Linked DNA regions of Lujinxingia vulgaris. The protein of the gene in region 2 interacts with the protein of the main gene of each other region in a pairwise test. Links are inferred from orthologs where the notes say so. Each region holds a gene or a part of one and is shown on either strand. Other genes may lie near its edges. The genes, in order: rlmB and FRC98_RS06405.

Evidence for each region.
Region 1: the proteins of FRC98_RS06405 (region 2) and rlmB interact in binary tests that used the Escherichia coli proteins (3 or more experiments, as listed by UniProt). The link is inferred for Lujinxingia vulgaris from one-to-one orthologs.

Annotation. Positions count from the first base shown.
Region 1 is NZ_VOSM01000015.1:34,467-48,951, forward strand. The notes cover bases 11,421-14,419. They hold rlmB (23S rRNA (guanosine(2251)-2'-O)-methyltransferase RlmB), read left to right. Parts: upstream 11,421-12,552; coding sequence 12,553-13,287; downstream 13,288-14,419. Other genes in these bases: FRC98_RS19220 (proline--tRNA ligase), read left to right, coding at 11,421-11,801; pyrF (orotidine-5'-phosphate decarboxylase), read left to right, coding at 11,798-12,556; tuf (elongation factor Tu), read left to right, coding at 14,030-14,419. Outside these bases: FRC98_RS19180 (ABC transporter substrate-binding protein), read right to left, coding at 1-162; FRC98_RS19185 (ABC transporter substrate-binding protein), read right to left, coding at 203-1,687; FRC98_RS19190 (hypothetical protein), read left to right, coding at 1,864-2,214; FRC98_RS19195 (DsbA family protein), read left to right, coding at 2,305-3,789; FRC98_RS19200 (RCC1 domain-containing protein), read left to right, coding at 3,929-5,659; FRC98_RS19205 (preATP grasp domain-containing protein), read right to left, coding at 5,748-7,181; FRC98_RS19210 (hypothetical protein), read right to left, coding at 7,670-9,262; FRC98_RS21795 (DUF4190 domain-containing protein), read left to right, coding at 9,634-9,909; more of FRC98_RS19220, read left to right, coding at 10,062-11,420; more of tuf, read left to right, coding at 14,420-14,485. UniProt on the Escherichia coli protein: Specifically methylates the ribose of guanosine 2251 in 23S rRNA.
Region 2 is NZ_VOSM01000002.1:701,478-715,786, forward strand. The notes cover bases 4,121-6,943. They hold FRC98_RS06405 (NAD(P)H-hydrate dehydratase), read right to left. Parts: upstream 6,401-6,943; coding sequence 4,841-6,400; downstream 4,121-4,840. Other genes in these bases: FRC98_RS06400 (dickkopf-related protein), read right to left, coding at 4,121-4,844; FRC98_RS06410 (pyridoxine 5'-phosphate synthase), read right to left, coding at 6,454-6,943. Also shown: FRC98_RS06380 (hypothetical protein), read left to right, coding at 1-538; FRC98_RS06385 (YkgJ family cysteine cluster protein), read right to left, coding at 581-994; FRC98_RS06390 (hypothetical protein), read left to right, coding at 1,092-2,117; FRC98_RS06395 (GspE/PulE/PilB domain-containing protein), read left to right, coding at 2,180-3,580; more of FRC98_RS06400, read right to left, coding at 3,606-4,120; more of FRC98_RS06410, read right to left, coding at 6,944-7,218; glmM (phosphoglucosamine mutase), read right to left, coding at 7,273-8,643; FRC98_RS06420 (CdaR family protein), read right to left, coding at 8,804-9,751; diadenylate cyclase CdaA, read right to left, coding at 9,748-10,650; folP (dihydropteroate synthase), read right to left, coding at 10,779-11,639; ATP-dependent zinc metalloprotease FtsH, read right to left, coding at 11,692-13,644; tRNA lysidine(34) synthetase TilS, read right to left, coding at 13,868-14,309. UniProt on the Escherichia coli protein: Bifunctional enzyme that catalyzes the epimerization of the S- and R-forms of NAD(P)HX and the dehydration of the S-form of NAD(P)HX at the expense of ADP, which is converted to AMP.

The DNA.
Region 1 (14,485 bases), on a different replicon or contig from region 2:
TGTGCAGATGTTATCGGCGGTGCAGGTGCCCACGGAGCAGTCTGCATCGGACTGGCAGGTCTCGGTCTCAATGAGCAGGCTGCACCCGCCGGAGGAGAGCGCGCCGAAGAGCAGCGCGGTGGCCAGTGCGGACGATCCTATAAGCCGGTGCAGCAGGTTCATCGAGGGTGCCTCAACAGGGCGCGGGCCGGGCCATTAAGGCTCAGCCTTCGGGTTCGGAGCAGGTCAGGGGCGTAAACTCTCGGGATTCCGAGTAGATCTCGCCCTCTTCAGGAACGGAAGCGTCTTGGAAACACCATAGCGAGATCGGCGTGGGTTGTGGATCGCCATTTTCATCAAAGAACATCGGACCGCTGGCGCCCAGGTAGGTGACCGAGCCGCCCTCGAGCAGGGTGTTGACGGCCTGCTGGGCCTCGGCGGCGCGCGGGGTGATCTCGGGGCCCTGGCTTAAGCGGCGCAGACCTTGAGCGAGCTCGGGGCCGGTGAAGCCTTCGGCGGCGGCGGCGAAGGCCAGGGCGTAGACGGCGTCGAAGGCGTTGGCGACAAACTGGTATTTGTCGGGGTTTTCGCCGAGCAGAGGTTCGAACTGAAGCCTGAAGTTCAGGTAAGGCTGGTAGCCGGCATCCCCGACGTTGCGCGGGCCGGTGCCCCAGATGCGACCTTCAAGCGAGGGGTCAGCCTGGCCGGCGAGCTGGGCGTTCTTCATGGCGTCGACGCCGAAGTAGAGGGGTTGGTTCTCCAGCGCGATCTCAAAGTAGGAGATCAGCTCCCAGGCCTCGGCGCTGCCGAAGATGGCGACGACATCGGGCGGGGTGCTCTGGCTGGCGACTGCGGCGACATCGCCGGTGTAATCGACGGGCTCGCCGACGCCGGAGTTGGTGTAGTTGTCGACGGTGAAACGATCTTCGCCGCCGGAGGTGATGGCGGTGGGCAGCATGGGGATGATGGTCTCACTCAACCCCTCAGCGTAGCTGTCGTCGCGGCGGACCATGATGGCGAGTTTGGGCTCGGTGATGCCGGCGTCGGGGAGCGTCGTCTCCAGGGTGTGGGAGAGGAGCTCGGCGAAGGCCTCGGCCTGAAACTCGTCGTTGGGGGCGGTGCGGAAGACCAGATCGTTGTCGGCCAGACCGCTGATGGTCTGGGCGGTGGCCGACGGGCTCATGATCAGCACATCGTTGGGGACGGTGATGTCCTGGCTGATGCTGATGGTCTGGCTGGAGTTAAAGCCGATGATGGCGCTGACCTCGGCGTTGTCGACAAGGTGCTCGGCAGCCTGGCGCGCGGTGGCGTTGCTGCCGGCGGTGTCGCAGACGACCAGCCCGATGGGGCGGCCGGCGATGCCGCCAAAGCCGTTGATGTTGTTGGTCGCCAGCAGGATCGACTCGAGCATCGGGGTGCCAAAGCCCGCGCCGCTGCCGGAGAGTTGCAGGACGACGCCCATCAGGAAGGGATCGTCGTGTTCGGTGTCGCCTTCGAGGCGCTGGCAGGGGCCGCCGGTGAGCTGGCGGCCCTGGTCTTCACCCGGGGCGGCGCACAAGCCGTCGGCCGAGCAGATCTGGTCGCCGGCGCAGTCGGTGTCTGAGGTGCACTGGTCCAGGTCCAGGGTGAGGCTGCAGCCGGAGCTGATGGCGAGTGCGGCGACGATAGGAAGAGCGAGGAGTGATTTCATCGAAGCGGGGGCGCCCATAAAGTCCTCAAACAAGAGCAGTGGGGGAGGGGCGAAGACGTACAGGTTTTTACCGTATTGGTGGCGGTGGGCCAAGCGCGGGTGGTAGGGAAGGCGAACGTTGGTCGAGTGGTTGAGGTCAGCGAGAAGATCGCGCGGTGTCTGGGCGATCGAGGTTCTGGCAGAAGGGAGAAGGTGTGAACGACGAGCTTGATTCATTCGATCGGGTGATGCGCTGGAGGGTGCGTCTGAGCGCGGTGGGCTACGCGCTCTTTGTGGCGGTGGGGCTGGCGGGGAGCTGGGCGGGGTGGTTGCAGGAGAACCCGACGCCGGCGGTGGTGTTGCTGGTGGGCTCCTTTCTGGCGTGGCCGCAGCGGGCGCTGCCGCGTTATTATAAAATCGATGAAGAGGTTGCCGGGGCGGAGCAGCTTCAGGCCGAGCGCGCGCGGCTCGACCGGCGGCTTCGGGCGATCCGCGGTTTGTATTTTCTGGGGGCGGTGGTGGTGCTCCTGGTGGTGCCCTGGGCGATGGGTACGAGCCCGATCTGAAGATGGGGCGACGATGTGATGTGTGGGATGGAAGTGATGATGGGTGATGACGATCAGGCTCGGGTGAGCAGGGAGCGCAGGATGCGGCGGATGACGTGGATGAAGATGCAGGGGCTGGGCGCGCTGGTGGTAGGGACGATGGCGCTGGGAGTGGGGTGCGCGTCCGGTGGCGAGGCGACGAAGGCGCTGAGTGCGGAGCAGTGTGTCAGTGAAGAGGGGCAGCGTTTTTTGACCTACTGCGCCTCCCCGCAGGCGGCCGAGCAGGCGCGGCGCTACGAGGTGATGGAGCGGGCGCGGGCGGCCGGGGAGTCGGTCGATGCGATGATTCCGCTGCCGACCGAAGGGGCGCCGGTGTGGGGGGAGGCCGATGCCCCGGTGACGGTGCAGGTCTTTGCCGATCTTCGATGCGGGTATTGTGCGCGAGGGCACCAGACGCTCAAGGCGATGATGGAGGCGCGGGAGGGCGTGCGGGTGCTCTACCGCTTCTGGCCCCTGAGCGACGATGCGGAGCTGGAGGGGGCGCATCGCGCGCTTGTGTCGGCCCAGGCGCAGGGGAAGTTCTGGGAGTACCTGGAGAAGATCTATGAAGCTCAAGGGGAGTTCGGAGAGCGCAGGCTCGAGGCGATGGCCACCGAGGTGGGGCTGGATGTGGCGCGCTGGCGAGAGGATCGCGACAGCGCGTACACCGAGCAGGTGATCGCCCGGGATCGCGCCATTGGCGAGCGGGTGGGGGTGCAGGGCACGCCGACCTATTTTGTAAACGGGGTGCGGGTGGTCGGGGCGGTGGAGCCTGCGGAGTGGATGGCCGTGGTCGATGGCGAGTTGGAGGCGGCCGAAGCGTTGCTGGATGCCGGGGTGGCGGCCGAGGCGGTGAGTTGGCGTCGCACTCTGGAGAATTATCAGCCGGTGAACTGGCAGGAGGTCGCCGAGGTTGAAGAGGAGGCCGTCGCGGAGGGCTTTGAGGTCGCGTACATTCCGGTTGGCGAGTCGGCGGTGAAGGGGGCGTCGGCGGAGGATGCGCGGGTGACGGTGGTGGTGTTTTCGGACTTTCAGTGCGGCTTCTGCGAGCGCGCGCGCCACACCTGGGATGCGCTGGTGGAGCGTTACGGGGAGCAGGGCTTGAGGCTTGTCTACAAGCATTATCCGCTGCCGAGCCACACGCGCGCCGCCCACGCTGCAGCGGCCTCGGTGGTGGTGGAAGATGGCGGCGATTTTTGGAAGATGCACGACCTGCTCTTTGAGGCCGATGGTGATCTGAGCGACGCGCGCCTGGAGGCGATGGCGCGTCAGGCCGGCTATGAGGGCGACGATCTTTACGAGCGGATGCGCAGCGATGCGGTCACCGCGCGGATTCAGGCCGACGTGGAGGCAGGCTACAACGCCGGCGTTCAGGGCACTCCGACCTTTTTCATCAACGGCATCAAACTCGCCGGGGCCTGGGAGGTCGATGAGCTGGCGCCGCTGATCGAGGATCAGCTTGAGCTTGCCGGAGTGCTCGCGGAGCTGGCCGAAGCTGAAGGTGAAGAGCTTTACCGGGCGCTGGTGGAGGTCAATCAGGAGCCGCCGGAGCGCTAACCTACGGCTGTGCCCCCGAGGGGTTGGCGGGGGCTTTGCGGCTGTGTTAATTTGGGCGCATTGAAGTGACATAACTGGAGGGCGCGCGACGACGTTGAGGCTGTAGACGCGCTGGATCACGCTTTAAGAGAGGTGAGCCATGCGGAGAAGTCTTGCGTGGGGTTGTGGTGTGCTGCGGGTGTGGGCGTTGTTGGGGATGGCCTCGTTGTGGGCGGGCTGTGTGTTGATGGTCGACGGGGAGGCCGCGCTGGAGCTGGGCGTCGACGCCGGCGAGGAGCCGGAGCCCGGGGCGGTGCGGGCGATGATCCTCGATGGGCCGGAGGTCGCGGCGGCAGGTGGCGCGGCGTATTTTGAGTTGGGCTGCGAGCCTCAGAGCTGTGAGCTGCAGTGCGCGCGGGATGGGGAGGCGTTTGAGAGCTGCGGATCGACCTATGTGTGGGAGGATCTGGAGGAGGGGGACCACGTGCTGGCTGCGCGTGCCTGGAAGGGGGATGAGGCCAGCGCGGAGGTCCGGTGGAGCTTCGATGTTGGGCCGCCGGTGGGGCTGGCGGTTGAAGGCGCTCTCAGGGCGTCGCGCTTTTTCCGGCAGGTGGGGGAGTTGACGATCGCGTGTGATGCGGCGGGCTGCGAGCTGAGCTGCGGGATGTGGGCGTTGGAGGAGGGCTGCGCGCAGGCCAGCTGCGGTAGCCCTCTGACGTGGAGTTGCGACGAGGCCGGGACGGTGGCGGTGGAGGTGCCCGGGCCGGGGCGTTACCTGGTGCAGGTGGAGGGGTGCGACCCGCAGAGCGGGGCGTGTGAGCGCTATGCGTCGCAGTTTGAGGTGGAGGCACCGCGCTGGCAGCAGGTCAGCGCCGGGGGGCGGCATAGCTGCGGGATTCTGGAGACGGGCGCGCTCTTATGTTGGGGAGACAACACCTCCCGACAGCTGGGCGTGACGCAGACCGAGGGGACCTGGCGAGCATGGCGAGTGGAGGGGCAGTGGGCCCAGGTGGCCGCCGGTGAGGCGCATACGTGCGCGGTGAATACGGGCGGGCAGCTCTATTGTTGGGGGGCCAATGAGGCCAAGCAGGTCTCACCGCAGGAGGCCAGCGCGCTCGGGGTGACGCGGGTGGGACAGCGCTCGGACTGGCAGGGAGTGGCGGTGGGCGCGCAGCATAGCTGCGGCTGGCGAGAGGGGAAGCTCTACTGCTGGGGTTCGGGTGCGTTCGGGCAGATCGGGCCGGCCAGCGCCATTGCGGATGGGGTGGTGGTGGAGATCGAGGCGGTCGAAGGCAGCTGGGCTGCTGATGTGACGGTGGGCGCGCAGCATAGCTGCGCGGTTGCCAATGGCGAGGTGTGGTGTTTTGGGGATCGACGCTACGGCGCGGTTGGCTATCTGGAGGGGGAGGGCGACTCGGGAGAGGTTCGCAAGGTGGGGGGATCCGAAGGCGTGACGCGACTTGTGGCCGGGGAGCTCTACAGCTGTGGGATAAGTGGTGCGGGCGATGTGCGCTGCTGGGGAGCGGTGCCCGTTGAAGGAGCGGTGCAGTCGACCGAGGCGTTTAAGCTGATGGGCGTTTCACAGGTGGCGATGCTCAGCGGGGGGCGCGGGCATATGTGCGCGATCGATATGCAGAAGGTGCTGCGGTGCTGGGGCAATAATGATCGCCACCAGATCAGCGGGCATATCAGCGAGATCGTCGCGCCAGTGACGCGCATCTTACCGGGGACGGAGTGGGAGAAGGTCGCCGCCGGCGACACGCATAGCTGCGCCATTGAGGATGAGACCCGGCGCTTGTTGTGCTGGGGCAACGCCGAGCACGGGCGTCTGGGCTCCGAGCCGAGCGGCACCCAGGTGGGGACGCCACGCGAGGTGGCCTGGGAGTTTTAGCCCGACACTCAAAAGCCGGGCCCCCGGGGGGGATCCCCGGGGGCCCGGCTGTCGATCTTCAGGTTATCGATCTTCAGGTTATCAAACTTCAGAGACCGAGGCGTTGGGGAAGGCGCTCTTCGAGGTTCTGGCGTGCGGTGGCCGGGGTATCGCCCAGGGCGATGATGTCGAACTTCCCGCGCTCGGCCAGGGGACCCACGTTGTAGAGGATGAAGCGGCCGGTGCCGGTGGAGGCGTCGTAGAGGTCATCGCCGAGCTGCTCGCAGAGCTCGGGGAAGGTGATGCCCTGGTGCGAGGGAGGCAGGTAGAAATCGGTGGCCACGTAGTGGGGGCGACTGCCCGGGAAGAGGCGATCGACCAGGTGCATGGGGGTGGAGGTGCCGCCCCAGCGGCCGTTGCATTCGGTAATGCGCGGGTGGGCATCGGGGCTGCTCGGATCGCCGGAGACGATGAAGTCAAAGGAGCAGCGGCCCACGTAGCCCAGCTGCTGCAGCGCGTCGCAGACCTTAAGCGAGGCCTGGCCCATTTTTGCGTTCAGGGCCTCAGGCAGGGTGGAGGGGCGGCTTCCCAGAAACATTTTCTCGGGGCCTTCGAGAAGTTGTTCATAGACGCCGTCGAGGCGAGGAGGCCCCTGGGAGGCGGGCGGGATCCAGACCTGGGTGGAGGGGGAGAGGTCGGTTTGAACCCACTCGACGATGAGCACGTCTTCACCCTCGCACCACTGGGTGCGGGTGAGGAAGGTCTCCACCAGGGTGAGCAGCTCCTCTGGCGAGGCGGCGCGAAGCTCGCGGGCATCGAGCACGAGGTTGCCCATCGCCGAGGCGCAGCGGGTGCGCTTTAAGCCGACCCAGTCGCAGCGCGACGCCAGCTCAGAGAGGGAGGATGCGATGGCGCGGGCGTCTTTTGCGCGCGCGGTCTCAACGATCCATTCCGGGCCCAGCAGCTCTTCGACGAGCGTGGAGAGGTGGCTCTTATCGTTGGCGATCCAGAGGGTGGGAGGCGGCGGGCCGAGCACCGCGCAGGGAAGATCGGTGCGGGCGCGCAGCGCCTCGGCCAGCTCCCAGACCGACGCGATGGCCATGTAGGGGTGAATGACCAGGCCGCCGGCCTCGCGGGCGTGGCTGGCCAGGCGGTCGAGGACCTCGGGGGTGTTGCAGGCCCGCGCGATGGCGCGGGGATCTTCGTCGGTGGCCAGGACAAGATCGGGGGCACCGAGCGCCAGGCGTTGCTGGCAGTACTCTTCGTAGCCCTCTGCCGGGGCAGTGCCGGCGGCGAAGAGGTCGCCGTCTTGAGCGCGCACACGGGCGCGGTGCTGGTACTGCTCAATGCCCACGATGCCGTCTAAGAAGGGGATGCCGGTGACGTCTTCGAGGTGCAGGTGCGGCCATTCGGCGGCATGGGAGTCGATGGCGAGGTGGCGGAAAGGTTGCAGCTCGGCATCCAGTTTCCAGCGCTCTCGGAGGTGGTCGGCGACGCGGCGCGCGTCGGCGCGATCGTGGTCAGTGAGGCCGGGGGTGGGCATGGTCACTCCAGAAGATCGAGGGATGAGGTGTTCGTGCCTGAGCCTATACCGCGTCGGAGAGGGTGGTGGCAAAGGTGCGTCGGGGGGCCAGGCACTCGTGCAGGTTAGAGAAGATCGGGTGCCAGGCATTCGTACAGGATTGAAAAGACCGGGTGCCAGGCACTCGTGCAGGTTAGAGAAGATCGGGTGTCAGGCACTCGTACAGGTTAGAGAAGATCGGGTGCCAGGCATTCGTACAGGATTGAAAAGACCGGGTGCCAGGCATTCGTACAGGTTAGAGAAGATCGGGTGCCAGGCACTCGTGCAGGTCAGAGAAGATCGGGTGCCAGGCACTCGTGCAGGTTAGAGAAGATCGGGTGCCAGGCACTCGTGCAGGATTGAAAAGACCGGGTGCCAGGCACTCGTGCAGGTTAGAGAAGATCGGGTGCCAGGCACTCGTACAAGATTGAAAAGACCGGGTGCCAGGCACTCGCACGCCAGGTTTCGATCTATTCGGTGTCTGCCGACGGTGAGGGCGCTGAGTCGTCGGTGGTGTCCCCGGCGTCGGGAGGGCTGGTCTCGGAGGTACCGGTGGGAGCCTGGGGGGGGGCGGGAGGGGGCGGCGGCTCCGGGAGGCCCGTGAGAGAGGGGGGGCGAGGGACGAAGGGGGTGGCGAATTGCAGGATGGAGGTGAGCTCGCGAGCGGAGTACTGGCCGGTGACGGTGACGTAGTCTTCGGAGTGGGAGCATTCCAGACGCTCGATCAGCGCGGCGATGCCGAGCATGCGGGCGGCGGGAATGCCGCCGATGATGCGTCGTTGGAGCGAGGGGCAGCTCTCGGCGAATGAGGCGGCCTGGGACTCGGAGCGGAAGCGAAGATCGATGGTCAGGCGCGGGTTGGCCGGGTGAGTGAGGCTCAGGCGAACTGCCTCAAAGCGCGGGAGGGTTCCGATGCCCGGGGCGTAGTAGACGAGGCCCGACGCGCTGATCAACGCGATGGTGTTTTGTTCTTCGGCGACCTCTTCGATGCGGCGCAGGCCGTCAAGGAGGCGGAAGTTCTCGGGGAGTTGGGCGCCGTCGGCGATCTCGGAGTCGGACGCGATACGCCGGTCGAAGTGGCCAAACCAGCCGGGCTTTCCGACCAGCGCCAGGCCTCGGGCGGCGAGCACAACCTGGCGGGGATCGCGGTAGCGACCGGTGTCGGGAACGAGCGCGCGCGCGGGACGGCCGCCTTCGCTCCAGGGGGGCGGCTCGGCGAAACGACCGTCGAGAAGTTCGCGAAGCTCGCTGTTGTCGTAGCGGTGGCGCACCGCCAGAAAGGTCTCGTGGAGGTGGTTGGGGTTGGCCGAAGCCATGAAGATGGCGTCGAGCTCGGTGATCGGATCGAGGCCGGTAGTTTCCAAAAGGATGCGGTAGTCGGGGACGGCCTGAATCAGCCGGGAGGCCTGCTGCTGGTAGGGCGCGCCACGCAGTCGGTCGAGGCGCACCAGCGCGGTCATGCGCGCGTTGCCCGGTCCATAGTGACGCATATCGGGGAGGTTGCTCGGGCTGGAGCGATCGATGGCGGGCACCGCCGGCGCGTCTGCGCTGGCCGGCGAGGGCGGATCCTCCGCGACCTCGGGAGACGTCGACTCTTCACTCGCCGCGTTGCGATCCTCGTCAGGGGGAAGTGCCTCTTCGGGCGCAGCGGAAGCGGTCGCGGGAAGATCGTTTTGAGGTTGGGGCTCCGGCGCTCCGGCCGCCTCTTCTTCCCGGGCTTGAGGCTCGGGAGCTTCGTCGGCCGCAGGCTCCTCGTTTGCGGGCTCGCTCGGAGGCTCTTCATCCGGGACCTCAGGCTCGGGAGGCTCCTCCTCCGCGAGCAACGCGCTGTGCATCAGCGGCTCCTCCCAGTCGGTCTCGCGCTGCGGGTCGAAGTCTTCGCTGCCGTGGCCGATGCCCTCAAGCTCGGCGAATCGCCCGATCCACTCACTGTCCAGACCCACCTCGGGAGCGGCGTCAGCGAAGATCACCGGCAGCGCGCCCAGCGCGTGCAGGAGAAGGCTGAGCAGCAGCGTGCGCACCAGCGTCACGCGAACTCGGGGCGCGTCGGGCGGCGACTTCACGGACGTCTCGGCGGCCGCGTGCTGTGGGGGGCTGGTCTCAGAGGAGGTCATAGGCACCGAAAATAGAGGAGTTCGGCGAAACGATCGGATCGGTTGAACGTCATCGGAGCGTTAAATATTTAGCACGGAAAAGAATCTGACTAGACGTTTGAGCAGGGGTGTCCAAACTTTCTGAGCGATGTCATGGAAGTGCGAGAATGAAAGTCCGTGCGCTATCCGTTAAGGTGGTGCCCGGCGTTTACTTCAACGATCGGGCGCATGGTCGCCGTCCGAGACGCATACCACAGCTGTCACCCGCGAGATGCTATCCTATGACGCACACACCTCATCACTCGCCGCCCCCTCACCGCCCGCACCATCCGTCGCAGAGCATGCCGGAGAATAAGCCCTCGCAGATGGCCTGGGCGGCGCTTTTCTGCGGGGTAGGGGCGTGGACGCTGTTGCCGGCGGTGGCCGCGATCGCAGCGGTGATCTGCGGGCATATCGAGCGGGGGCATATCCGTCGAGGGGAGTCTCCCTCGGCGGGGCTGACCGTGGCCACGGTGGGGATGATCCTGGGGTACATCCAGCTGGGGCTCGTCGCGCTGGGGATTTTTGCGATGGTCGTCATCTTCGGGTTGATGGCGCTGGGGATCGCAGTTCTCTAAGAGGGCGCGCCTGAAGTGGGAGGCGTGCGATCGCAGTGAAGCAGGGCGGGCGTGATTGACACGACGCGGCGGCAGGCGTTTATATGCGCCTGCTCGCGCCACCGGTGCGCCCGAACTGGCCCAACATAACTGCAGAAGATGGAACGGAGCCTATGCGACTCTCCACGATGTTTGTCCCCACTCGAAAAGAAGATCCGGCGGAGGCCGAGGTCGTCAGCCATCAGCTCCTGGTTCGCGGCGGATTTATCCGCATGCTGGCGCGCGGGATCTATGATTTTCTGCCGCTGGGCTGGCGCAGCGTACGCAAGATCGAGCAGATCGTGCGCGAGGAGATGGACCGCGCCGGCGCCCAGGAGGTGCATCTTCCGGCGGTGCAACCTGCCGAGTTGTGGCAGGAGTCGGGACGTTGGACGCATTACGGCGCGGAGCTTCTGCGCTTTCGCGATCGTAAGGGCGCGGAGTTCTGTTTCGGTCCGACCCACGAAGAGGTCGTGACCGACATGATCCGCGGTGACGTGAAGAGCTACAAACAGCTCCCGCTCAACGTCTATCAGATCCAGACGAAGTTTCGCGACGAGACGCGCCCCCGCTTCGGGCTGATGCGCGGGCGCGAGTTCATCATGAAGGACGCGTACTCCTTTGATGTGGATGAGGAGGGCGCGCTGCAAAGCTATGACGTGATGTTTGAGGCCTACCACCGCATCTTCAAGCGGCTGGGGCTGGAGTATCGGGCGGTGGAGGCCGACACCGGTAACATCGGCGGGAGCCGCTCCCATGAGTTCCAGGTGCTTGCGGAGACGGGCGAAGACGAGATCGTCAGCTGCACCGAGTGCGGCTATGCGGCCAACGTGGAGAAGGCCGAGATTCGCCTGGAGGTTGCCGAAGCCGGCGAGCCCAGCGGCTCGGAGCTTGCGACGCTGCGCACCCCGAAGGCGCGTACGATCGAGGAGGTTTCGGCGTACCTGAAGCGCCCGGCGCAGCTGATCGTGAAGACGCTCGTGTATATGGCCGACGAGAAGGCGCTGATCGTCCTGACGCGCGGCGATCACCAGGTCAATGAGCTCAAGCTCAAGGCGTACCTCAACGGAGAGCTGGGGCGCGATGTTCAGGAACTTCGCATGGCCAGCGACGCGGAGGTCGAGGCGTTGACCAAAGCGCCGGTGGGTTTTGCCGGCCCGGTGGGCGTAGAAGGCGTTGAGATCATCGCGGATCTTGCGGTGGAGCCGATGGTCGATTTCATCGTCGGCGCGAACCTCAAAGACAAGCACCACGTCAACGTCAATCACGGGCGCGACTTTGAGGTCAGCGCGTTTGTGGATCTTCGCCAGGCCGGCGCCGGCGATATCTGCGGGCGTTGCGGCGGCACGCTGGAGGCGCATCGCGGCATCGAGGTGGGCCACGTCTTCTTCCTGGGCGACAAGTACTCCAAAGCGATGAACGCCAACGTGCTCGACGAGAACGGTGAGCATCGCCCGATGCAGATGGGGTGTTACGGGATCGGCGTGACGCGAATTCTGGCGGCGGTGATCGAGCAGAACCACGATGATGACGGCATCATCTTCCCGATGGCTGTGGCGCCCTATCAGGTGGTGATCTGCCCGCTGCACCTCAAAAATGAGCTTGTGGTCTCCGAGGCCGAGCGCATCTACAACGAGCTGCAGGCCGCCGGCGTGGAGGTGATCCTCGATGATCGCGATCTTCGGGCGGGCAATAAGTTCAAGGACGCCGATCTCATCGGGATCCCGGTGCGTCTGACCCTGGGTGGACGGGGCGTGGAGAATGGGGAGGCGGAGCTGAAGATGCGGCATCAATCCGAAAACGAGATGGTGCCCTTGAGCGAGGTTGTGGACCGCATCAAAGCGTTGATTGAGGACGCGCGAGGGGAACGATGAGCGATCTGGGAGCTCGCGCCGCGGAGCTGGTGCGCGAACGGGTTGTCGTGGCGCTGGACTTCGACACCCTGGAGGAAGCACTCCAGCTTGTGGACACGCTTGGCGAGCGGGTGGCGCGTTATAAGGTCGGGATGCGACTGTTTACGCGCTATGGCCCGTCGATCCTGCAAGCGCTGGAAGCGCGGGGAGCGAAGGTCTTTCTGGACTTGAAGTTCCACGACATCCCCAGCGTGGTCAGTGACGCGTGCGCGGCGGCTGCGGAGCATCCCAGCGTCTTTATGCTGACGGTCCACGCCAGTGGCGGCGAGGCGATGCTGCGGCAGGCAGTGCGGGGAGCGGAGCGGGGGCGCCCCGATGATCCGCCGCTTGTGGTGGCGGTCAGCGCGCTGACCAGCCTCAAGTCTCGGGAGCTCCCCTCGGTGGGGGTGGGCATGGGGGTGACCGACTGGGCGGAGAAGCTCGGCGCGCTGGCGCTGAAGTCGGGGGTTGATGGTGTGGTCTGTTCGGCGCATGAGGCCGAGGGGCTGCGCGCCCGCGTTGGCGCGAAGCCTGTGCTGGTGACCCCGGGCATCCGTCTGGAAGATGTGCACATCGCCGGCGACGATCAGGCACGCACGATGACGCCCGGGCGCGCGATGGCCTCGGGGAGCACGTATCTTGTGATCGGCCGCCCGATCTATCAGGCGCCCGATCCGGGCGCAGCGGTCGACGCGGTGTGCGACTCGGTGGTGAGCTGGTTGGAGGAGATCCGATGATCGTTTTTGGTGTGCACCCGGTCGAGGAGGTCCTCGCGAGGGCACCTCGTTCGGTCGAAGAGCTCTACGTGGTCGGCCAGCTGGGCGATCCGAAGTTCGAGAAGATCGCACAGGTAGCTGAGGATCGACGTCTGAGCGTGCGCTCTGTGAGCGCAGAAGAGATGGATGAGCTCTGTGAGGGAAACCATCAACGCATCGCCGCGAGGGTGGGCTCCTTTCCCTACGCGAGCCTGGGGGAGGTGATCGAGCGTGTGGGCGATCGCAGCCCGGCGTGTGTGCTGGTGCTCGAGCAGGTGCAGGACGCAGGGAACCTGGGCGCGATCCTGCGCAGCGCGGCCGCGTTTGGCGTGGACGCGGTGATCGTGGCCAAAGATCGCGCCGCAGGCGTCAGTGCGGCGGTGGTGCGTGCGTCTGCGGGCATGGCGTTTCATGTGCCGGTGGTGCAGGTCACCAACATCGCTCGTGCGTTGCGTGAGCTTAAGGAGGCAAACTTCTGGGTGGTTGGCACCCTGGCCGAGGGAGGAAGCGCGCTCTGGGAGCAGGACTGGTCGATGCGTGCGGCGCTGGTGATGGGCGGAGAGCATCGTGGGATCCGCCCGAACGTGGCCAAAGAGTGCGATTTCAGGGTGACGATTCCCCTTCGTGAGGGCGTTGAGAGCTTAAATGTGTCGGTAGCGGCGGCTGTAGCGCTCTACGATCGCGCACGATCGCTAGGAATGACGCCGAAATGAAGGAAATGACGTGGAGTGAAAAAAGCGGTCGCTTTTCGCTTGACACTCTTTCGAGGGGACTATATCTATCTGCCCCTGCTGACGGGGCCGCACAACGCAAGACGCGGTCATCGAAGTAACCGACAGCGTTTGCTGGCGTAGCTCAATTGGTAGAGCAACTGCCTTGTAAGCAGTAGGTTGCAGGTTCGAGTCCCGTCGCCAGCTTTTTTCGAGAAATGAGGTTGACTCGGCTCTCGAAGTCACATAGTAGGAATCGCGCCCGGTGGGGTTCCCGAGCGGTCAAAGGGACCAGACTGTAAATCTGGCGGCTCAGCCTTCGCAGGTTCGAATCCTGCCCCCACCATGAGAGACGTTCTGACCGAAACGAAAAACCGGGTCAGTCAGCGCGGGAGTAGCTCAATTGGTAGAGCATCAGCCTTCCAAGCTGAGGGTTGCGGGTTCGAGTCCCGTCTCCCGCTCTCAAACATAGCGAGTCAACGATGCAGCGACGTTGATGAGCGTTCATGCCCTCGTAGCTCAGCAGGTAGAGCACTTCCATGGTAAGGAAGGGGTCATCGGTTCGAATCCGATCGAGGGCTTACGGCAAAGCCACTGGACGCATGAGCCCCTGGAGACAGGGGCTCAGCGATGTTGTCAGGTGGCAACGTCGTGCGGTCCAAAAGTGACCAGGCGCTGCCCGTCCAACCCAAGCATTTGTCCAAACGTACATTTGGCGTCCAAACCGCCAGAGGAGTTGAGAATCATGGCCAAGGAGAAATTCGAGCGCACGAAACCCCACGTGAACGTCGGGACCATCGGTCACGTCGATCACGGGAAAACCACCTTGACCGCGGCGATCACCCGAGTGCTCTCCGAGGCGTCTGGCGGTAAAGGTATGGCGTTCGACGAAATCGATAAGGCCCCGGAAGAGCGCGAGCGTGGTATCACGATCTCGACCGCTCACGTTGAGTACGAGACGGCCAACCGTCACTACGCTCACGTCGACTGCCCGGGTCACGCTGACTACGTCAAGAACATGATCACCGGTGCGGCGCAGATGGACGGCGCCATCCTGGTGGTTTCGGCCGCTGACGGCCCCATGCCGCAGACCCGCGAGCACATCCTTCTGGCCGGTCAGGTCGGTGTGCCGGCGATGGTGGTGTTCCTCAACAAGGCCGACATGGTCGACGATGAGGACCTGCTTGAGCTGGTCGAAATG
Region 2 (14,309 bases):
TGCGGGACGCGTGGGTTGTCTGGTGCATCCCCTTCAAAACAACGGCGTCGACGGGCGAGATTGCGGTGTGTACGACCGCTTCATCTGTGAGGATTACCTGTGCGCGGCGCACGCGGTGCTCAAGCGCGAGGAGGTGGCGCTTGTGATCGCCGCGGTGCCCGACTCCTACCTGTACGGGCTGGTGATCACCAACCCGCGGCTTATCCGCACCTTTTTTGAGCTGGCAGCGACCGAGCGCGGCGCCTACCCGACCGCCCGGGAGCTGGAGCGTGAAGAGGCGATTGAGGCCGCGCGCGACTTCTTTGAGCTTGTGCGCGACTGGCCCTACCGCGACGTCGACGGGATCTTTGGTGCGGTGGTGCCTGGCGAGGGGCTGGAGACCACGCGACGCGCCCATCCTGCCGGCGACGGTGAGGCGGTGCCGGTGGATACGCTCCTGCTCGGGCTGGGCACCCGAGCGCTCAGCGTCGATGAACTCAGTGATGCGCGAGCGCGTGTCAGCGAGGCGGTCTCAGCCTTTGCGGCGGCGCTTGGCTAAGCGTCCATCCGGCCTGGTGATGGGGCGGAATGGCGAGCGCCTTCAGGACGGCTCGGAGTCGTTTTCAAAGGTGTCGCCCTCGCCATTGAGGATCGCGGCGATAGCATCATCGTCGTAGACCGGGCCTTGCCCGATACCCTCACACCAGGCGGCCTCGGCCTGCCAGGCGCCGGGCTCGTCGATGAGCTCGGGCCAGAAGGGGTAAGTGCGGCATTGGGAGGGTTTAACCGAGTGGATCACACACCCATCTTTTCCCAGAAAGGGGCAGGGTGAGCCTTCATCGACGTCGATGATCCAGCCATCACCCTCGGGCTGCATATACGCCTCGGTGAGTTCGGCCAGGGGAAGTTGCAGAAATGAGGCCGCCAGAAAGGCCTCCGGCGCGCTGAACTCCACCTGGCCGGGGCGCGCGCAGCAGCGCTGGCAGCGTGTGCATTCAAAGCGTCGAGATGTCATCGGGGAAACTCATCGAGGGGAGGGGAGGTGCAGCGGCGTTGAAGATCGCGCTGCGGATGCGATAGCGTCAAGGCTCCTACGTTTTCTGGAGCGTGTTTTGCGGGATTCACAGACCAGTGAGGGGCGGGCAAGGGTCGGTCAGCAGCGCTATCCGATGTTGCTCGGCGCCTGGTTGGTGGCGACGTTGGCGGGGATCTGGGCGCTGGAGCCCCCCGGCGCTGGCGAGGACGCGAGGTCGGATGCGGCCTCCGATGCGGCGCTTCCGGCGACTCTCAGCTCGCCGGACTGGCAGAGCGCGCCGACGCCGGGGGAAGCGTTTGAGATGCGCTACCGCCCGCATCCTTCGGTGGGCTACCGCCTGGTGGCGCGCTGGGAGGAGGATGGCGGTGGCGAGGCCAATGAGGCCAGCGGGTTAAGTCTGGAGGTGGCGTCGCTGTGGTCGACCGGAGAGCGTGAGGGCGACCAGGGGTTGGAGCAGCGCGTGGAGGTGGCGTCGGCGGCGTTGGAGGTCTGGGGGCCCGGGGAGCCGCTGATCGGGTTTCGGGCCGCGCAGGAGCAACGGGCGCTAAGAGGGGCGGTCTATCAGCGTGCGCATGATGGGATGGGCGCCGGAGGTCGGTCGGAGTGGGGGCGCGGTGGCGAGCGCGCCGGTGCGTGGAGTCTCGCGCTGGTCGATGAGTTGCACCGACTTCTCTCACCACGCTTCCCGCTGGATGCCCGCCTGCCTGGCGAGCGCTGGCACTACCGGCTGGATCATGCGGGGATGATCGCTGCGCTTCCAGGGGCCACATCCGAGCTCTCTCTTGCCGGGGATGTGCGCGTCGAAGATCGCCTGCGGGATTATATGATGCATCAAGGCCGACCTGCCCTCTGGATCGAGCGGCGCATCACCACGGAGCTGCGCGACGTTCACGAAACTTCGTCACATGATGCGCTTCACGTGAAAGGGCAGGGTGAGGGAGTGCTGCTCTGGGATGTGGAGAGCGGGCAGCTGATCCTCAGTGAGATCGCCATGCGCTTTGAGCTGCCGAAGCGGTCGGTGCAGCGATCGCTGCGCGCGCGAATCACCCAGATCGAGGGGCGCGGGCAAAACGCTTTGCCTTCCCTTCCCTCCGCGTATTAGATTGGCCGGGTCTAGCTCGCTACAGAAGTTCACTTATTGTCTGAATACAGGGGCCATTGCCCATGGAACGCCAACTTGTCGACCATCTGGTCGCGCAGCAGGTGGTCAGCCGACAGGACATTCAGCGTTGTGTGTTGCGCGCCTCCATGTCGAAAGGCTCGGTGGTCGAGGAACTGATCACGCGCGCCGGCGTCGATGAGCGCCAGCTCGCCCGCGCCATCGCCGAACATCTGGGACTTCGCGTTCACGAGCGACCTTCCATCCAGGCCCAGCCCGAGGCTCTGGCGCTGGTCAGCTCGGAGCGCGCTGACGAGTTTGGTGTGCTTGCGATCACCTACAACGAGGCCGGCGGTGAGCTGGAAGTTGCGGTCTTTGATGCCGACCGCGCCCGTCCGGTGCTTCAGGAGGTTCGTGAGGCCACGGGCATTTCGCCATCGCTGGTCATCGCGCCGCGCTCCACGCTGGAGCGCGAGATTTTTCGGCATTACAACCACGATCACGCCGCCGATAAGACGGTCGCCGCGCCGGTGCAACCCCCGGCGATGGCCCGAGCGCGGCCGCCGCGCCATATGCCGGGAGACGCCCACGAGCCGGCCACACGCGTGGTGCATCTCGACGACAGCGGCCCCACCCGCCAGGTCGATCTGCACGCCGCCACCGAAGATAACCCTTTCTTTGATCTGGTGAAAAACGCCCGGGGCGGCGGCGCCAGGCCCAGTCTCAGTGAGAGCACCAGCCCGGGACCGCAGCCCGGGGAAGATTTTTTTGATGGCTTCGAAGACGCGTTCACCGACGCGTTGGAGGAGCATCAGCTCGGCAAAGAGAGCGCGCCGCGGCAGACACCGAAGCCTGCGGCCAGCGCGCTGCGAAGCGGATCGGACGCCGGAAGTTCGGCGCGCGCCGGGGCGCCACGAGGCGTTGCTTCAAGCTCACCGCCTTCGCCGCGGCGAAGCTCCGGGGGGGCGGGCGCGCCGGAGCGTGATTTTGGCGATATGGCCGGTGCGCTCAATGATTTTGATGCGGAGCTCGACGCATCTTCCGATGCCTACGAGCAGTCCAGCTCCAGCCGACTTAATAATTCCGGCTTTGAGCGCCGCGGCCGCACCGGGAGCCACAGCCACTACAACAGCCGCACCGGCTCCGGCTTGATCCCGCTCGACCCCAACCAGAGCTCGGCCCCCGGCTTCGACAGCGGTGAGTCCGGGCTTTTCCCCATCGATCGCCAGCCCTTCGGGTTTCTGGATAACGATGATCATGACGGCGCCGAGAACGAGCCGACGCTCGCGCAGGTCGTCGCCCGCCAGCGTCAGCACATCACTCGCCTGGAGCGTGAGGTGGAGTACCAGAAGGCGATCCTGCAATCGCTGGCCGAGATGTTGGTCGAAGCCCGGGTGCTCAGCCGCCGCAAGCTCAAGGCGCGCCTCAAAGAGCTGCGCGAGAAAGAGTCGAAGCGCTCCAGCTGAGTCTGGTTGCTGCCTTGCGGCGCCCTTAAAAGCCCATGCCGACCATCAGGTCCACGCCCAGCATGCCCCCTGAGGCGTCGACGAGCTGGTGGTAGGTAGCGCGGCCGATCAGGTGAAAATCCCCAAAACTCCAGCGCGCTCCGGCCACGCCTCCCAGCGCGTGAAAGTCGCGATCCAGGCCCGTGTTCTGAACGAGCCCCGTGCCGGCCAGGCCCACGCGCATGTAGTCCAGGCCGAGCTGCGCCTCGACCGGCCCGATCGGGTAATATCCCCGGGGCCCCCCGCCCAACGCGAAGGTCTGGGCGTTCGCATCAAAGGGCGGGCTGTCGTTGGTCGTGGCGTGGTTGCCGCTCATAAAGTGCAGGCTCATGCCGGCAAACCGCCAGCGAAACTCCTGGTTGAGAGCCACGCCCCAGCCGGGGCTTGCACCGGTGGCGACCTCTCCCATTAGCAGGCGCAGGCCACCTCCCGTGCTCAATGAGGCTCCCGGGGCCGCCCTGGCTTCACCGGGAGTCAGCGTGAGCATGGCGAGGGTGAGGGTGGCTGCAGCGAAAGCGGCGGGCCCTGCGGGCCCCTGGCGACGTCTCCATGCCAGAAGGATCAACGCCGTTAGCAGCGTTAGCAGGGCGGCCGGGCCACCGCCGGAGGTGGTCTGGCAGCCGGTCTGCGCCTCAGGAAAGCAGCGACCGCTTTCTCGCGAGCAGCTCTGGGTGGGCGCGCAGTCGGAGTCGCTCAGGCAGTTGGCACAGCGTCCGTACACGGGCTCACAGCGCTCGCGGCGGGCGCAGTCGTTATCGTCGATGCACTCCAGGGGCTCCGAGATCAGGAGGTAGTTCAGCTCAACCGGGCCGGCAGAGCCGTTGCTCGTAAGCTCCAGCGTAAGCTCCGGCGCCACGGTCAGCTCGGAGGGTTCGATGCGCTCGACGACGCGCTCACCGGGGCCGAGGGTGTACTCGCGGGTGGCGAGGAGCCAGCGCTCATCGACGCGCGGCGTCTCGGAGGGGAGGCCGATATCGGTAGGGGTGGTGATGGTCAGCGTGAGCGCGGCGCTCTCGTCGAGCCCGGTGGCGATCTCCACCTCCAGCGCGTTTCGGCCAACACCGCTGCGGGAGAGGCTCACCGCATCGGGGCATCCCTGCGTCGCGGGCAGGCAGAGTGTGCCCAGCGCCGCCGGATCGGAGGGCGTATCGCAACCCACAAGGCCCGGCAGCGCGAGCGCTGCCGTCATCGCGAGGATGCCGAGGTGGCCACGCCCGAGCTTCATGCCTCAAACCTGCGCCAGACCCCTCCGAGTTCGTCCAGGAGTGCGCCGGGCGTGGTGGCACGCGTGCCCACCTTTTTACGGGCGGCGTCGCCGGCCAGTCCATGCACGCAGACGGCGATGGCGGCAGCCTGCCATGGGTTGTCGGGGTGGTCGTTGAGCGAGGCGGCGATAAGACCGCTGAGCACATCACCCATGCCGCCGGTGGCCATCCCGGGGTTGCCGGTGCGGTTGAGGCCCAACGGGCTGTCGGAGGCGGCGACCACCGTCGCGGCGCTCTTATGCACGATCACCGCCGAGATGCGCGCGAGAAGTTCGCGGGTGGCGGCCACCGTATCGCTCAGGACCTCGTCGACGCTGCGGTCAAGCAGGCGCGCGAGCTCACCGGGGTGGGGGGTGAGTACGACCGGCACGCATGCCGCCAGGTCGCAGGCGGCCTGAAAAAGATCGCGATTCTGGGCCAGGAGCGTGAGCGCGTCGGCGTCGATGACGGTGGGGCGCGGCGTGGCGGTGAGGCAGTGACGCAGCGCCTGGCGTGCGGCCTGGTCGGTGCCGAGCCCCGGGCCGATCACAAGCGTATCGCTCTTGTCCAGAAGTTGGCTGAGCGCATCGGCGTGCAGCTCACCGGCGTCGCCGAAGATCGGGCGCGGCATCAACTCGGCGATGGTGCGAGCGCTGAGCGCCCCCTGCGGATCGGTGCCCGGGAAGATGAGCCCCGCGCCGCCCAGGAGCGCGCCGCGCGCGGCCATGGTCAGCGCGCCGGTGGTCGGCGCGCGACCGCCGATGAGCGCAACCTTGCCCACCGAGCCCTTATGAGCGTGGGTGGGCCGCGCCGGGATCTTCCCTTTGAGCCAGTCGGCGTCCAACGCGAACGCCTCCACGCCGACCGCGTCGCGAACCCGGGCGGGAATCCCGATATCGATCGGGCAGAGCATGCCGATAAAACCTCGGGCCGGATCGAGAAGCTGCCCGATCTTGGGAAAACCAAAGGTCGCGGTGACCTCGGCCTGGGTGCAGATGCCGAGCACCTGTCCGGTGCGCCCGTCGAGGCCGCTGGGTGTATCGAGTGCAAACACCGGAGCGGGCTGTTCGTTGAGAAACTTCACCGCCGAGGCAAAGCGCCCTTCCACGGGGCGATCGAGGCCGGTGCCCAGCAGCGCGTCGCACCACAGCTGGCAGGGAGGCAGTGAGCTCAACGCGTGGCGTACCCCGGCGGCGTCGAGCCCGTTGAGCTGGTGGCGGTCGCCGATGAGGTTCTCGGCGACCTTATGAAAACGCTGCGCTTCGGGGCCGAAACGCTCCGGGGTACCCATGAGCACGAGCACCGGGTGGTAGCCCAGATGATCGAGCATCGTGGCGAGCGCGACGCCGTCGCCGCCGTTGTTTCCCATGCCGCAGAGTACCCCGATGCGCGCGCCTGGCGAGGGGCGAAAATGCGTCAGCAGGACATCAAGCGCGCCGCGCGCGGCGCGCTCCATCAGCACTTCGGCCGGGACTCCGATCGCCTCAATGGTTCGGCGATCCATCTCACGCATCGACTCAGGGGTCACAAGGTGCATAGGTCACTTCGGCGCTAAATCAGGGCAGGGGAGAGCCCTGCCGGACAGACACGTCACTCGGCCAGGCCGCGGCCTTCAGCCAGCGCTTCGATCATCTCGGCGACCGCGCGCTCAAAGCCCACGTAGATGGCGCGGGCGACGATGCTGTGGCCGATGTTGAACTCCTCGAATTCGGGGATAGCGGCCACGGCGAGCACGTTTTTGTAGTCCAGACCGTGGCCGGCGGCGACGGTGAGACCGGCGCTGGCCGCCCGGGAGGCGGCGTCACGCAGGCGACGCCACTCGTGGTCGTGTTCAAACTCCGACGGGACGAGCGTGTTGGTAAACTCAGGGGCCGCCTCACAGAAGTCGCCGGTATGCAGCTCGACGATGTCGACGCCGAGACCAGCGCTGGCCTCGATCTGGGCGGGATCCGGATCGATGAAGAGGCTTAAGTGGGCTCCGCATCGACGCAGGCGCTCCAGGTATGGCCCCAGCGACTTCTCCTGGCCCACGACGGCCAGGCCGCCCTCGGTGGTTTGCTCCTCGCGGCGCTCCGGCACCAGCGTGATCATGTCGGGGCGCACCTCCATGGCGATCGTGTACATCTCGTCGGTGGCGGCCATCTCCAGGTTGAGACGGGTCTGCACCGTTTCGCGCAGGACGCGCAGATCGCGGTCCTGGATGTGGCGGCGATCTTCACGCAGGTGAATGGTGATCTGGTCGGCGCCTGCGAGCTCGGCGATCGCCGCAGCGCTCACCGGATCGGGGTAGCGGGTGCCGCGGGCCTGACGGATGGTGGCAACATGATCGACGTTGACGCCCAGGCGGGGGCGCATACGGGTGGGGTTCATCAAACACTCCTCAAAGCAATCATGAAAAGATCAACATACTTAAGCGCCGATGAGCTCGCGCAGCTGGGCGTGAAGCGCCTCGGCGTAGGCGCGTACTTTCAGCTGATCGGGGCCCTCGACCATAATGCGGGCCTTGGCCTCCGTACCCGAATAACGCGCCAACACGCGGCCCTCGCCGGCGAGCTCGCTCTCGACCTGGCGGACCATCTTCTGAAACGCCTCGAGCTCTTCGAGTGGGGGTTTCTCGCGAACCTTCAGGTTGAGCAGCACCTGGGGAAAGGGCTTCATGACCTGCGCAAGCCTGCTCAGCGGACACTTCTGGCGCTGCATGATCGCCAGCACCTGAAGTGCAGCGAGCATGCCGTCGCCGGTGGTGGAGTGCTCCAAAAAGATCATATGGCCGCTCTGCTCACCGCCCAGGGTGTAGCCGCCGTTGCGCATCTCTTCGACCACGTAGCGGTCGCCCACTGAGGTGCGTACAAGGTTGATGCCGCGTTTTTGAAGCGCGACCTCCAGCCCCACGTTGCTCATCACCGTGGTGACGAGGGTGTTGTCGGCAAGCTTGCCCTGCTCATGGAGGTGGATGGCGCAGAGCGCCAGGATGCCGTCGCCGTCGACGATGTCGCCGTTCTCATCGATGAGGATGAGCCGGTCGGCGTCGCCATCGAGCGTGATGCCCACATCGGCACGGGTCTCCCGCACGCGGCGCGCGGTGTTGTGCGGGTGGAGGCTGCCGCAGTCCTGGTTGATGTTGTAGCCGTCGGGATCCACGCCCAGGGTGAAGACCTCGGCGCCGAGCTCGCGCAGCACCGCCGGGGCAACCTTGTAGGCGGCGCCATTGGCGCAGTCGACAACCACGCGCAGCCCGTCGAGGGTAAGGTCGCGCGGGAAGGTGTTTTTGAGAAAGACGATGTAGCGGCCGGTGGCGTCATCGATGCGCGCGGCTTTGCCGATGCGGTCGGTGTTGGGTTGAATCTTGCCTTCGTTCAACACCAGATCTTCGATGGCCAGCTCCACCTCATCGGGGAGCTTGAAGCCGTCGGAGGCGAAGATCTTGATGCCGTTATCCTGGTAGGCGTTGTGGCTGGCGCTGATGACGATGCCGGCGTCGGCGCGCATCCCGGTGGTCAGAAAGGAGATGCCCGGGGTGGGAAGCGGGCCGACAAGTTGCACGTCGGCGCCCATCGAGGTGATGCCCGCGGCCAGGCCCGACTCAAACATGTAGCCGGAGATGCGCGTATCCTTTCCGATGACGATGCGCGTGCGGTGGCCAAAGGGGCGCTCGTCGGGGCGGCATTTAAAATGCTGCGCGATGGCCTGGCCCAGGCGCACCGCCAGGTCTGCGGTCATCGGGTACTGGTTAGCGACGCCGCGGATGCCGTCGGTTCCAAAAAGCTGTCGGGTGGTCATGGCGTGGTCCCTTCTGGGTGAGAGGCCGTCGTCAGCGCGGCGCGCTTACGCGCGCGCGCCCAGTGCATAGCATGATCGGGGAGGCCGCTAAAGCCGGGCCGGGGACTTCAAGGCAAGTGTCGGGGAAGCTCGGCACCGGATGAATCGCCGGCAAGCCAGCTCAGCGCTCGGTGGTGATAACGCGGAAGCGATCCGGGTAAACGCGGGTCATCTCCACGCCGGGCGGCAGGTTCTGAATCTCCACGGTCTTGGAGAAGGTGCCCGGCGGGCGACGATCTTCGTCGCTCAGATCGATCTCGGCGCGCACCACGTCCGGGTCGAGGGCCTCGACCAGGCCACGCGGACCGCGCACCGTCACCGAGGTTGTGGCCGGCGAGATGCTGGCCTCGAGTGAGGTGTTCACACCGGTGATGGGGACGTCTTCCAGGGTGCGGGTGATAAGTTCCGAGCCGATGCGCACCCGCACGCTGATGCGGCTGTCGTACTCCACGCGCACCAGGCCGTCTTCGACGCGCAGTTGCACGTTGCGCTCAAAAGATTCGCTGCGGTTGCCCACGTCGACAGGCTCGGTCTGCACCGAGTTGATGCGTTCCAGGCGCGAGCGCGGCCCGCGGATGGTCACGCGCCTCGGCGTCACATCGACCCCCTCGACCACATAGGAGCTCTGAGGTTCACCGGTGGTCTGCGGGATGATCGGCACCACGCGCTGGGCCTCGGGCTCAAGCTCCACATACATCGAGCTCGGCTCAATCGAGACCACCCGCAACCCCGGCGGCACGCGCACCATATTGCCGCTGATCGTGACGATGGAGTCGGTGTCGGCCGGCGTCAGGTCCAGGCGGATGGGCTCAAGATTGCTCGGATCAAAGCGGTTGATGTCCGACCAGCGCCCGCGGATGGTGACCTTGACCCGGTCGAGCGGGTCGGAGACGAGCACCTGGTTTTCGGGCACCACGATGCGTACCGGCGCAAAGCTCGCGACCACCGTCTCGCGATCCTCGCTGACCCAGATGTAAAGGGCCAGAGTGAGCACGGCGGCGATGAACTTCAGCGAGAAGTTGTGCACGAAGATGCGTTGCAGCACCGTGCGCAGCGTCAGAGAACTCATGAGGAGACCTCGTCCTTCTCGGCCTCATCGCTGGCGGGTTGGGCTGGCGTGTCGCGATCCTGGGAGCCGAACTTCAGGCGCTCCAGCAACGAGCCGGCCGGCGCGGCGGTGGTACCGGCGCGGTAGATCTTCTGCAGCAGCGAGCGCATCTCGTTGGCGTCCAGGTCCCGGTGCAGCTCGCCCTCATAGGCAATCGAGATGGTGCCGGTCTCTTCGCTGACGATCGCCACGGCCGCGTCGGTATCTTCGGTCACGCCGATGCCGGCGCGGTGACGGGTCCCCAGCGTCTTCTCGACGCGCGGGTTGATGGTCAGCGGCAAAAAGCAGCCGGCCGCCGAGACGCGCCCCTTCTGAATGATGACCGCGCCGTCGTGCAGCGGGTTCTGGTGTTCGGGCAAAAAGAGGGTGAAGAGCACATCTTTGGTCACGACCGCGTCGAGCTTGATGCCCTCCTCGGTGAAGTGACTCAAATCGGCCTCACGTTCAATGGCGATGAGCGCGCCGAGCTTGCGGCTGGAGAGCATCACGCAGGCTTTGACGACTTCCTCCAGAACCGAGGTCTCCTCATAGGAGCGGGCGCCGCCGAGCAGCGGCGCGCGGCCCACCTGCGCGAGCGCGCGGCGGATATCGTGCTGGAAGATGATGACCACGATAATGATCAGGTTGGCGATAAACATATCGATCAACCAGTGGGTCGTGGCCAGATTAAGATAATCTTCCTGCGAGATGTAAAAGAAGATCAGGATAAAGATCAGCCCGAACAACATCTGCAGCGCGCGCGTGCCCTTGATGAGCAAGAGCACCCGGTAGATGACGATAAAGACGATCGTCATGTCCAGGATGGTGAAAAAGGCTTGCCAGCCTGAGTCCACCCGGAAGATGTCGAAGAGAAGATCCATGCGCTGCCAGTAGACGTCGCCCGGCGCGACGTGAGGTAGGCTAACTCAACAGGTGAGGCGCCCCGAGACGCGAGTGGGGCTATGGTGAACCAGAGCGCCCGGGGTAGCAAAAAAATTGCGTATCGAAATCAAAGAAGCGCGCACGTCATATCCTCCATCGCGCAGAGGGCTTCGCTGACGCGGACCACATCCACAAGTTCGGCGACGTCATGCACGCGCACGATGTCGGCGCCGGCGAAGATGCCGCAGGCCACCGTCGCCGCAGTCCCCATCAACCGATCGTTGGCCGCACGCCCGGTGACCGCGCCGATGAGGCTTTTGCGGCTGGTGCCCAGCACAATCGGGCAGCCAAGCTCACGAAGTCGGCCCAGCTCGCGGATAAGCCGGAAGTTTTGAGCCACACTCTTACCAAACCCAATGCCCGGATCGAGGAGCACGCGCCGGGGGGCGATGCCCGCGTTTTGCGCCACACGCAGGCGATCTGCAAGGTGTTCGATGACCTCTGCGACGATGTCGCCCTCGCTGAGATCGTCTTGCATGGTCTGCGGGCGGTCGCGGGTGTGCATGAGCACCACCCCCACATCGTGGTTGGCGATGACCTCGATCATGGAGACGTCAAAGGTCATCGCGCTGATGTCGTTGATGATATGGGCGCCGGCGGCGATGGCCTGGCGGGCGACCTCGGCCTTGTAGGTGTCGACCGAGAGCCAGGCGTCGGTGCGCTGTGCGAGCCCCTCAACGACGGGGATCACGCGGCGCAGCTCTTCCTCCAGGCTCACAGGCTCTGCGCCGGGGCGCGTCGACTCGCCGCCGATGTCCAGGATGTCGGCGCCGGCCTGCGCAAGCTCAACGCCGTGGGCGATGGCGCGATCGGCGTCGAAAAATTCGCCGCCGTCGGAGAAGGAGTCCGGGGTGACGTTGACCACGCCCATGATGTAGGCGCGGTTGCCAAAGGGCAGAGCGCGCGTGCCGACCTCGAGGGTCGGCACGTGTGCTCTGGGCCGGGGGGCTGCCAGAAAAGCCATGGTTACTCAGCCATCATCAGGTGTTGGACGGCGCCAGGTTCGGACCCACCGGCGGGACCTGCTCTTTGATCTTGGAGGCGAAGCCGGTCTTGGGAGCCTTATCGGCCTCCTCAGCTTCTTCGGCCATCTTCTTCTGGCGTTCCTCGCGGATCCAGTCGAGTTTGCCCTCTTCGGCCAGGTAGCGGATCTCGTCGGCGTCGAGCGCCTCAAACTCCAGGAGCGCTTCGGTCATCAACTCAAGCAGCTCGCGGTTCTCTTCAAGCAGCTGGTAGGCGTGCTGGTAGGCCTCTTTGACGATGCGGCGCACCTCGGCGTCGATCTCACGGGCGAGGTCTTCGCTGTAGGGGCGCGTGGTGCTGAGGCTGGCTTCCTGCGATTCGCCATAGAAGAGCGGGCCGATCTTCTCGCTCATGCCCCACTCGCAGACCATCTGGCGGGCCAGGTTGGTGGCGACCTTGATGTCCTGACCGGCGCCGGTGGTGAACTGGTTGTAAATCAGCTCTTCGGCGGCGCGACCGCCCATCATCACCGCGATGCGCTCCAGCACGTAGTCGCGGTTGAGGTTGTAGCGATCTTTGGTGGGAAGCTGCTGGGTCACACCCAGGGCGCGACCACGCGGGATGATCGTGACCTTATGCACCGGATCGGTGTTGGCCTGTCGCAGGGCGACAATGGCGTGGCCCGACTCGTGGTAGGCGGTGACGGCCTTCTCGTCGTCGGTGAGCACGATGCTCTTGCGCTCTGCGCCCATCAGGACCTTGTCTTTGGCCTCTTCGAAGTCGATGGCCTCAACGCGATCTTTGTTGGAGCGCGCAGCGAGCAGGGCGGCTTCGTTGACCAGGTTCTCAAGATCCGCACCGGAGAAGCCCGGGGTGCCGCGGGCAATATCTTTGAGATCGACGGTCTTGCCAATCGGGGTGCGGCGGGTGTGGATCTTGAGGATCTGCTCGCGTCCACGGACGTCCGGCGGGGCGACCATCACGCGGCGGTCGAAGCGGCCCGGGCGAAGCAGCGCCGGGTCGAGGACGTCGGCGCGGTTGGTCGCGGCGATGAGGATGACGCCTTCGTTGGACTCAAAGCCGTCCATCTCGACGAGGAGCTGGTTGAGCGTCTGCTCGCGCTCATCGTGCCCGCCGCCCATGCCGGAGCCACGGTGACGACCGACGGCGTCGATCTCGTCAATGAAGATGATGCAGGGGGCGTTCTTCTTGCCCTGCTCAAAGAGGTCGCGAACACGCGAGGCGCCCACGCCCACAAACATCTCCACAAAGTCCGAGCCGGAGATCGAGAAGAAGGGAACACCCGCTTCGCCGGCCACACCGCGCGCCAGAAGGGTCTTACCGGTACCCGGCGAGCCCATCAGCAGGACGCCTTTGGGGATGCGACCGCCCAGACGGGTGAACTTCTTGGGGTTCTTGAGGAACTCGACGATCTCCTGGAGCTCCTCTTTAGCCTCATCGATGCCGGCGATGTCGTTGAAGGTGACTTTGTTCTGATTTTCGTTGAGCAGGCGCGCCCGCGACTTCCCAAACGTCATCGCGCGGCCACCGCCGCCGCCCTGGAACTGGCGCATAAAGAAGATCAGGACCATCACCAGCAGAATCAGCGGGATGGAAGTCACAAGGATCGTCTTCCAGACGCCGTCTTCGTCGGCACGATCAAAGGAGAACTCGATCTGCTGGGCAGCGAGCATGTCCTGAAGATCTTCGCCCACAGGTCCGACGGTGTTGAATTCGGTTTTACCCTCGTGGTGCTCCCGGGCGAACTCCTCGGAGAAGGTGCCCTTGACCTCGAGGTCTTTGATGGTGACCTCTTCGACCTGCCCCGTCTCCACCGCATTGCGGAACTGACTGAAGGAGATCTCGGAGGAGTCGATGGAGGTGTCGGTCATGATGTTGAAAACCACCACGACCATGATGATGAGAATACCCCAGATCAGTGATGCGCGGAGGGGGATCTTGTTGAGCACGTTTGGCCTCGTCGAAGTCGAGTATATGGCGAGCCATTAAGGGGCAAACCTGAGCTGGCGCGCGGGAGTCCGGCGGGGGCATGAAATGCGGGCGGCCGGACCGACAAGCTATAACACCTCGCATAAGGGCGTTCAACAGCGCAGCCTGCGCTTGAGCTTCCCTGATGCGGGGCCGCGGATGATGCGAGCGGCGTCGATGGGGAGAAGGGATTTTCAGGGGGTGTTATTTCCGCTGCCATTGAAGAATTGCACTCAGGGCGGCGGAAGGGCGCACGATCACCTCCAAAACTTGCCTGCTGGCGTGTGTTGGATCCGGGGGGAAAGAGGTGGAGAGGCCGGCGATCCAGATCAGGTCGTTGGAGGCGTCGGCGACACAGGGCCAGCACCAGCGCGTGTCGGCCCCGATGCGCGCGGCCTGAAAGACCGCGCTGGCTTTGATCTTCTGCGGGGTGCCATCCTGGCGAGTGCGGGTGAGCGTGTCGCCGGGGAGGTAGCCGCGCAGCGTGAGTGGATGATGTGCGGCGGGGGCCGGGAGCAGGCAGCGCCAGGGGCGCGCGGGGTGGTCGGGGGCGGCCTGCGCCCGGGGAAGGATCGACCACCGAACGTGGGAGCCCTGCCAGTCGAGTGCACCCCGAGGTGTCGCGGCGATCTTTATTGGCGATGCC